Regions from separate parts of the Sporosarcina sp. FSL K6-1540 genome, predicted to be linked through region 2. Evidence: riboswitches for the same ligand, from Rfam matches in the RefSeq annotation. Region 2 holds a riboswitch; each other region holds the start of a gene.

Region 1 (3,273 bases), 810 kb from region 2:
AGTAACTTGGTGAATGATTCGCTTGTATATCCTTCTGGTACAGGTAACCAAGCGAAGAAAGATGCAGCGGGCGCGATGACATCCCAACCGATTCGTTTACATTCGGAAATTAAGACATTCCGGCGGCTTTCGTAAAGTGAAACGAGCTCATCCACACAATCCTGGCTTCCCGATAATGCCTCTGTTGCTGAGCGCTGAATTGCTGGGAATATATCTATGAATAAATGATCCTGCAATAAGCTGATTGCTTCGATAATATCGGCATTACCGATGGCAAAACCGACCCGCCATCCCGCCATATTATACGTTTTTGACAATGTGTACATTTCAATTCCAACTTCTTTTGCACCTTCTGCTTGCAGGAAACTGACAGGTTTCGCACCGTCAAAACCGATTCCACCATAGGCAAAGTCATGCAAAATTGCAATATCATTGTCTTTTGCCAAAGCAATCGTTTCTTCGAAAAATGGAAGTGTGGCTGTTGCGCTTGTTGGGTTATTTGGATAGTTCAAATACATTAATTTTGCTTGCTTCTTTTGTTCATCGGAAAGAGCAGAGTAATCAGGTAAAAAATCGTTTTCTGCAAGTAATGGCATTAAATCGTATTTAATATTGGCTAAGCTTACACTCGATAAATAATCGGGATATCCCGGATCCGGCAATAAAAGTAATTCATCTTCGTTCATAATCGCGAGGGGTAACTCGACCAATCCAGGTTTTGTTCCAAATAGAATCGCTACCTCTGTTTTAGGATCAATATGAACATCGTATTCTCGTTTATAAAAGTCAGCAACAGCCTGTTTTAATTCGGCAGTCCCTCTGAAAGGGGAGTATCCATGTGTTGTTGGATCTTCGACTGCTTCTTGGAGTGCTTTTATAATATGTGGAGGTGTCGGTTGATCGGGATTTCCACGCCCCAAGTTAATAACGTCGCGTCCTTCAGAAAGTGCTTCTTGTACGTTTCGAACAAGTGATGCGAAAAAGTGCGGTGGTAGGTTCTTGAGTCGATTTGATAGTGCCATGTAATAACCTCTCTTCTATGTAATCCAATCTTTAGTGTAAAAGAGTAAGATAGTATAAGTTTTTCACTTGGAGCAGTGTCTAGACTCCAGCGCTTGTCGGGTCTACCAAGGCGCTTGCGCTTTTCTTATTGTCTAGCTCCAGGCGCCAGCCGCTCTGAGGCCCAAAGGATGTGGGTCACCTAGCCATTGCCGCAGGACGCGGCGTACTTAGGCTAGGTTCCTTGAAAGCAATCCAGCTATGTGGCAAAGAGCGCCACGTCGTGCCTGCAAGGATGCAGGTATGCAGTCGTTGCGACAGGACGTCGCGCTCTTAGACTGCCTTCCCCTGGATTGATTTATGCCTGTCGCGTCTAGACGGCGCCTTCCGCTTTTCTTATTGTCAGTATACATGGAATGAAATGAAAATGATAATAAATTGTTATATATCAGAACATATTATGTTGACAATCTTATTGAGACATACTAATATGAAACTTATCAATCAAAATAATTACATAATGGTACTTATCAAGAGAGACTGAGGGATAGGCCCGATGACGTCCAGCAACCCCTTGCGTAATGTAAGGAAGGTGCTAACTCCTACAGAGTGAATTTCATTCTGAAAGATGAGCTGAAACCTTTTTATTTTCGGTGCTTCTTTCATATATGAGAGAAGCATTTTTATATGGTCAGACATCTGAGATTTCGTACTTCTATTTATAGAAAGAGGAGAATTGCATGATTCAAATTCAAAACGTATCAAAAGTATACAAAACAAAAGAGAGAATCGTGACTGGTGTTGATAATGTCTCACTCGACATTAACACAGGAGAAATTTTCGGAATCGTAGGTTACTCAGGTGCAGGGAAGAGTTCTCTTATCCGTTGTCTAAATTTGTTGGAAAAACCAACGAGCGGAACGATCTTAGTAGATGGATTAAATTTGATGAAGTTACGGGGGAATAATCTCCGTCAGGCACGTCTGAAAATAGGAATGATTTTTCAACACTTTTATTTAATCAGCCAAAAGACAGTATATGAAAATATAGCATTTGCTTTACGGGCAGCCAAAACGCCTGCCAATAAAATAAACGCTCGGGTAACGGACTTACTAGAAATGGTTGGCCTCTCTGATAAACGGGATGTTTATCCTGCGCAGCTGAGTGGTGGCCAGAAGCAGCGGGTAGGTATTGCCCGAGCACTAGCGAATAATCCTTCAGTGTTACTGTGTGATGAAGCAACATCTGCATTAGATCCAAATACGACGCTATCTATTTTAAGGCTGTTGAAGAAAATAAATAAAGAATTACAGATTACAATCGTTCTAATAACACACGAGATGAATGTCGTGAAAGAAATTTGTGATCGCATGGCAATTATGCAAGATGGAAAAGTGATTGAAGAAGGACAAGTATATGATATATTTTCAGATCCTCAAGAAGAATTAACGAAAGAATTTATTAGTAGTGTTGTGTCATTTGATGTGCCGTCAATGATTTTGAGCAAGTGCACGGGCAAACTGGTCAAAGTCATGTTTAAAGGTGATGTCGCAGGCGATGGAATTATCTCAGATACTGTGCAGCAATTTACTATACAAGGTAATTTCCTACACGGCTCCATTGAATATATTCAAGAAAGGCCACTCGGTACTTTCCTGATGGAACTAAAAGGCGAGGATGACGAAATAGAAAAGGCAATTGCCTATATGTCATCACGAGCTGCTCAAGTGGAGGTAATTGACAATGGGAATTGATTTACAACACGTTATAGAGTTAATGCCTGATATTACAAAAGCATTTGGGGAAACACTTTATATGATAAGTATTTCTCTCGTTATCGCACTTGTTATTGGGCTTCCGCTAGGGATTTTGCTGTTCACTACCGATAAAGGCTTATTTTTAGAAAATCGGGCATTGAACTCAGTTATTGGCTTTATCGTCAATATGGTCCGTTCTGTGCCGTTTATTATTTTACTCGTCGCGTTAATCCCTTTAACGATTTTAATAGTAGGTACTCCGATTGGCCCTGGGGCTGCTAGTGTTTCATTATCTGCGGCAGCAATCCCTTTTTTCGCAAGAATTGTGGAGACTTCACTAAGAGAGATTGATAAAGGTGTTATCGAAGCTGCAATCGCTGTTGGTGCAACTCCGTGGATGATTATCAAAGATGTACTATTGCCTGAAGCAAAAACAAGTATTATTCAAGGCGTGACACTTACAGTAATTAGTTTAGTCGCCTATTCAGCAATGGCTGGTGTTGTTGGTGGTGGCGGA
Region 2 (3,273 bases):
AAGTTGCCATACCTAATTAAGTACCATTAAAGAAAACATTATTATATTGGAAAGAAGGAATTTAAATTGACAAAACCTATAGCCGAACAAACTTTGACGAAAGCACCATTTAAAGCAGATCACGTCGGGAGCTTTTTAAGACCAGAACGCCTAAAGCAGGCGCGTTTGCAAAGAGAAACCGGTGATATCACTGCCGAGGAATTACGCACAATCGAAGACGAAGAAATTACAAAGCTCGTCGAAAAGCAAAAAGAAGCTGGACTTAATTCTGTGACGGACGGAGAATTCCGCCGTAAATGGTGGCATTTTGACTTCCTTTCTGGCTTTGACGGCGTTGAGTTTTTCGAAACAGATAAAGGACTCCAATTCAATGGTGTTGTAACGAAAGCACACGGCATTAGAGTGACAGGAAAAATTGGGTTTAGCGACCATTACATGATTGAACACTTCAAGTTCCTGAAAAGTATCGCAGGTGATGCAGTCGCAAAATTCACGATTCCAAGCCCGAATATGCTGATTCACAGAGCGACATTCGAAGAAGGCATCTATGCAAATGACGAAGAGTTATTTGATGACTTGGTTACAGCCTATCAAGACGTAATTCAAGCACTGTACGATGAGGGATGTCGTTATCTTCAAATCGATGACACGTCTTGGGCTTCCTTCTTATCGGAAGAAGGAAGGGAAACATTGAAAGCGAAGGGGCAAAATCCTGACAAACTTGTACAACTATCGGCACGTGCCATCAATGAATCCATCGCGAAAAGGCCTGCCGACTTGCTCGTGACGATGCATATTTGCCGCGGCAACTTCAAATCGACCTATTTTTCTAGTGGTGGCTACGAGGATGTATCCGAAACAATTTTCGGCGGATTAGATGTTGACGGTCTTTTCCTTGAGTTTGACGACGAACGCTCCGGCAGTTTTGAACCGTTGCGCCATGTCAATCGCCCTGACCTTTTCGTCGTATTAGGCTTGATCACCTCTAAATTCGGCGAATTAGAGGCCCCTGAACAGCTTAAAGCAAGAATAGCAGAGGCCTCAAAGTATGTTCCTTTAGATCAACTATGCTTAAGCCCACAATGTGGCTTCGCATCAACAGAAGAAGGTAATCAGTTAACTGAAGAACAACAATGGGAAAAAGTTCGTCATGTTGTAACTATCGCGCAAGACGTTTGGCAGTAACCTTTACAAATTAAATAGGCTAATAAAACTCTTATGAAGAGCGGTGGAGGGGCTGGCCCTATGAAACCCGGCAACCATTCAACAATCATGTTGATAAGGTGCTAATTCCTGCAAAGCACTATGCTTTGGAAAATGAGAGGGTATTTTCTCTCGAATGCCTCTCTACTAACACAGTGGAGGGGCATTTTGTTTTATTAACAATAGAATTGGAAGTGTGAGAAATGAAAAAGGAAGGTTTGCAAAGATATCATACGATTTGGGGCTTGTTATTTTTAGGTTGGTTTGTTTCTTACGTTGACCGGGTTGCAACTGGGCCGATCATTACATATATGATTGAAAATGAAGTTTCTTTTTTTGCAGACGTGGCAAACCCCCATGGAATTGGCGGATTGATTGGTAGTTTATTTTTTGCCGGTTTTATGTTAATGCAATTTCCTGGTGGCTACTTTGGGGACAGGTTTGGCTATCGTGCTATTATCATTTTAAGTATTGTTTGGGCTGGAATCGCCACTTTATTAACGGGTTTGGTGGGAGGCCTTGTTGCATTTATTCTTTTCCGAGTCCTACTCGGGCTAGGCGAAGGCGTTTTTTATTCGAATGACCGCTCTTATATTGCCTATCATACACCTCCTGAAAAAGTTGGATTAGGAATGGGTGTGGCGCTTACCGGATTATCTGTTGGTCTGACAGCGGGCACACTTGGCGTCCCTTATCTTATTACAGTCGCAGAACCATTTATGGGTGAAGGGGCTTGGCGCTTTCCTTTTTTCGTGACCGGAACAATTACACTCATTATTGCACTCCTACTATTTAAATATATGAAGCCCAAAAACGATTCAAGTGCTTCTGTAGATTTAACTTCACCTGGTATTAAAGCACAGTTTGGCAAAGGGCTATTGTACATGTCCATGTACTCAGCCGTTTTTCTTGTCATAGTGATGGGCATCTATTACTTTTCCGTCAAACTAGGTCTGTCCTCTATCGCGATTGCGGTCATTCTTGTTGCACTTTGTCCGCTCTTAATACTTTATTTATACACAACGAAGAAGTCTGAAATAAAACCGTTAATAGCGAATAAGAATCTCTTCTTATTGTACTTGTTCTTTATCCCTATCATGTGGCATCTATGGTTTTACGGATTTTGGTCCGTCTCTATCGTCAAAGATTTCGGTGGCGGTGCATTAATGGCTGCCGCTTTGATTGCATCGTTTAATGGTTTGGCTGGAATCATTGGTTTTCCTCTTGGCGGCAAAATTTCTGACATAGTGGCCAATCGTCCAAATGGGCGACGTAACGTCCTTGCTGTACTAACCGCTGTACTGACTGTAACTATTTTTATATTTGCAGTCTATGTCATGATGGGCAATAACAACCCCATCGTTATGTCTGTCATTTTGTTTGTCTCCGGATTATTCTTTTTTGCATTGCAACCGGTGGCACATGCTCTGGCTTCCGATTTGACGCCCGAAAAAAGCAGAGGATCCATGTTTGGAATGCTCAATTTGATTGGAGAAATCGGAGCAGTTCTCTCACCTGTCGTCTCCGGAGTCATTCGAGATAACACCGGCAGCTGGGGCTTGCCACTTCTACTCGATGGCGCATTAATGGCGGCGGGCCTAGTTCTAGTGCTAGCCATCTCCAGTAAGGCGGTCCGCAAGAACGTTGTATCCTTGGCTTGAGAAAAGCGCAAGATGCCCTTTAAGATGCAACAGGCATAATTCAATCAAAGGAAGTAGGCAGGCTAAGATCGCGATGTTCTGCGGCAATGGCTCGTGGGGCTAGACACTATTCCAGGTGATCTGCAACTAAATATTTGAACAACTATCTCACTTGGTTTCAAGTATTAGAAAGTAGCCAATATCAGAGAAATGAAGTCACTTTGAATGACTTGATTATCAGAGGAAATCTAACACAAAATACAGAAACCTATGATGCACCTATATATGTTGAACTAATGGTTCTATATAATCTCCAGCGAAGGCGCCTCATAGGGGTAGCCGAGCGTTGTTGAGTGGATTCTTTATGTCAACATATATAGGATTCGCACTATAAAAAGTAGTTCTTATTCAACTAACGGACCATTTAATG
Region 3 (3,273 bases), 500 kb from region 2:
TTCGAGGCCGAATACGCCGTTAGTTTCTGTTTCAATGTTGTTCAATTCTCCAGCAAGAGCTGCCTGTACCATAGTGCGTGTGTATTTAAGATCCATACGTTTACCAACGCCGTAGACGCCGCCAGTCCAGCCTGTGTTAACAAGGAATACTTGTGCATCATGTTCATCAATTTTCTTCCCAAGCATTTCAGCGTATACTGTCGCTGGAAGTGGAAGGAAAGGTGAACCGAAGCACGTTGAGAACGTTGCTTCAGGTGATGTGATACCACGCTCAGTTCCGGCAAGCTTCGAAGTGAACCCGCTTAGGAAGTGATACATTGCTTGTTCTTTTGTTAACTTCGAGATTGGAGGTAGCACGCCAAACGCATCTGCCGTTAAGAATACAATCGTTTTCGGATGACCAGCAACAGAAGGGTCAACGATGTTATCAATTGCTTGGATAGGATAAGCTGCACGCGTGTTTTCAGTTAATGAACCATCATCGTAGTCAGGAATGCGTGTTTCCGGATCGACGACAACGTTTTCTAGTACGGAACCAAAACGAATTGCACCAAAAATTTCAGGTTCTTTTTCTTGTGATAAATTAATACATTTTGCATAGCAACCGCCTTCGATATTGAAGACACCAGTGTCAGACCAGCCATGCTCGTCATCGCCGATTAATTTACGGTTTGCATCTGCCGAAAGTGTTGTTTTACCTGTTCCAGAAAGACCGAAGAATAGGGCAACATCACCGTCTTCACCAACGTTTGCCGAACAGTGCATCGGCATAATTCCATTTTCTGGTAGTAAGTAGTTCATGATTGAGAAGATTGATTTTTTCATTTCGCCAGCGTATTCAGTTCCACCGATAAGAACAATACGTTTTTCCATTGATACGATAATGAATGTCTCTGAATTCGTACCATCGACCACAGGATCAGCTTTAAATGAAGGAGCCGAAACGATTGTAAATTGTGATTCATGTTGTACTAGTTCTTCTTCAGTTGGGCGGATGAACAAGTTGTGAACAAACAGGTTATGCCATGCAAATTCATTCACAACTTGAATGGATAGTCGTGAAGCTGGATCTGCGCCTGCAAAACCTTTGAAGACGAACAGTTCGTCTTTTGTTCTCAAATGAGTAATTACTTTATTATATAATGAATCGAAAATTTCAGAAGAGATTGGACGATTGACGTTGCCCCAATCGATTTTGTCTTTGGAGGACGCTTCCTCAACAATGTATTTGTCCTTAGGTGAACGACCTGTATATTTGCCTGTCTGAGCTGTAACCGCTCCGTCTGATGTCAATTGAGCTTCACCACGTGAAATCGCTTTTTCAACAAGTTGTGGAACTGAAAGTTGAACTTTTACATTTTTCCCAGAAAGAAGTTTGTTGAGGTCATCACTAATTTTCGCAGATATCATAAGTATGTACCGTCCTTTGCATATAGTCCCAATCAATTGGGTGTCATCACATTATTGAATTAGTATAACACATTAAGAATAATAATCTATACTAATTCAAACCTCAAGGATTTATACGCAAAATGGGTAAAAAGATTTGACATGCAACAAGATTTTTCGTAGCATATATAGTTGAACGGATACTCTTATCCCGAGCTGGTGGAGGGGTCAGGCCCTATGAAACCCGGCAACCTGCACAGACGTTTTGTCTGCGCGAAGGTGCCAAACCTGTAGCAAGGCACAGTCCTTGTATGATAAGAGTGAAAGGTGCTTATGAAATCATGCCTTTCCTCATGTATTATTACGTGAGCGAAGGGCTTTTTATATGATATCGCCCTTAATCCTCGTGTATAGAGCTCGCAATGGCTTGTAGTCTTTTCATTTAGAAAAGACTCTACATGGGACATATGAGTACCGTATCAATCTCGTAGGATATAAGGAGGAAATAACATGACAAATCGCCGACTATTTACTTCAGAATCGGTAACTGAAGGACACCCGGACAAAATGTGTGACCAAATTTCGGATGCTATTCTAGATGCTATATTGGCAGAAGATCCAAATGCACGTGTTGCATGTGAAACGACAATTACAACAGGACTTGTCCTCGTTGCAGGAGAAATTACGACGACAACATATGTCGATATCCCGAAAGTTGTGCGTGAAACTGTTAAAGAAATTGGTTATGTACGCGCGAAATACGGATTTGATTGGGAAACATCTGCAGTTTTGACTGCGATCGATGAACAATCAGCCGACATCGCTGCAGGCGTTGACCAGGCACTTGAAGCGCGTGAAGGTTCGATGACAGATGATGAACTTGAAGCAATTGGAGCTGGTGACCAAGGTTTGATGTTCGGTTACGCTTGTAATGAAACACCGGAACTGATGCCGTTACCAATTAGCCTAGCTCATAAATTATCATTCCGACTTGCACAAGTACGCAAAGATGAAACCCTTACGTATCTGCGTCCAGATGGAAAAACACAAGTGACTGTTGAATATGATGAAAACAATAAACCAGTACGCATCGATACAATTGTTATTTCAGCGCAACATCACCCTGAAATAACACTTGAGCAAATTCAGCGTGATATTAAAGAATTCGTCATAAACCCGGTTGTACCAACTGATTTAATCGATGAAGACACGAAGTACTTCATCAACCCAACTGGCCGCTTCGTAATAGGGGGACCTCAAGGAGATGCAGGTCTTACTGGCCGTAAAATCATCGTTGACACGTACGGTGGTTATGCGCGTCATGGCGGCGGTGCGTTTTCTGGGAAAGATGCGACGAAAGTGGACCGCTCGGCTTCATATGCGGCACGTTATGTTGCGAAGAACATTGTCGCTGCAGGACTTGCAGATCGATGTGAAGTGCAACTTGCTTATGCAATCGGTGTTGCACAACCTGTATCGATTTCTATCGATACATTTGGAACAGGCACAGTCGAGGAAAGTAAACTTGTTGAGCTTACGCGTGGACTGTTTGACCTTCGTCCAGCAGGCATCATCAAAATGCTTGATCTGCGCCGCCCAATTTATAAACAAACAGCTGCATACGGTCACTTCGGCCGTACAGACATTGATCTACCGTGGGAACAAACGGATAAAGCTGATGCATTGAAAGAGTTAGCAGGGAAATAATGTAGTGTAAACACTGAAAGGCAGGATCTCCCTGTTTTTTGGTGTTTTTTCTGTTTAGGATGTTTGATTTAGCGGGCGTCATAGAGTGTAGCGAATCTGTCGTACACTCTCATCACAGGAGCTATAAACAAATGATACAATTGTTATAAAGTGAAACCTGATCGGAGAGGAGAGAGC

The links. A riboswitch is a leader RNA that binds a small molecule or an ion and turns the genes downstream of it on or off. The one in region 2 is predicted to bind S-adenosylmethionine.
Region 1: linked by a shared signal. The riboswitch ahead of MKY15_RS14385 (methionine ABC transporter ATP-binding protein) and the one ahead of MKY15_RS10360 (MFS transporter) in region 2 are both predicted to bind S-adenosylmethionine.
Region 3: linked by a shared signal. The riboswitch ahead of metK (methionine adenosyltransferase) and the one ahead of MKY15_RS10360 (MFS transporter) in region 2 are both predicted to bind S-adenosylmethionine.

Annotation. Positions count from the first base shown of each region.
Region 1 is NZ_CP152018.1:3,035,777-3,039,049, forward strand. It holds gene MKY15_RS14380 (pyridoxal phosphate-dependent aminotransferase) at 1-1,022, opposite strand, end outside; SAM riboswitch class I at 1,524-1,634, shown strand; gene MKY15_RS14385 (methionine ABC transporter ATP-binding protein) at 1,740-2,753, shown strand; gene MKY15_RS14390 (methionine ABC transporter permease) at 2,743-3,273, shown strand, end outside.
Region 2 is NZ_CP152018.1:2,224,736-2,228,008, reverse strand. It holds gene metC (cystathionine beta-lyase) at 1-20, shown strand, start outside; gene MKY15_RS10365 (5-methyltetrahydropteroyltriglutamate--homocysteine S-methyltransferase) at 67-1,185, shown strand; SAM riboswitch class I at 1,214-1,324, shown strand; gene MKY15_RS10360 (MFS transporter) at 1,407-2,864, shown strand; partial or broken gene MKY15_RS10355 (hypothetical protein) at 2,987-3,196, shown strand.
Region 3 is NZ_CP152018.1:2,725,747-2,729,019, forward strand. It holds gene pckA (phosphoenolpyruvate carboxykinase (ATP)) at 1-1,410, opposite strand, end outside; SAM riboswitch class I at 1,593-1,710, shown strand; gene metK (methionine adenosyltransferase) at 1,900-3,096, shown strand.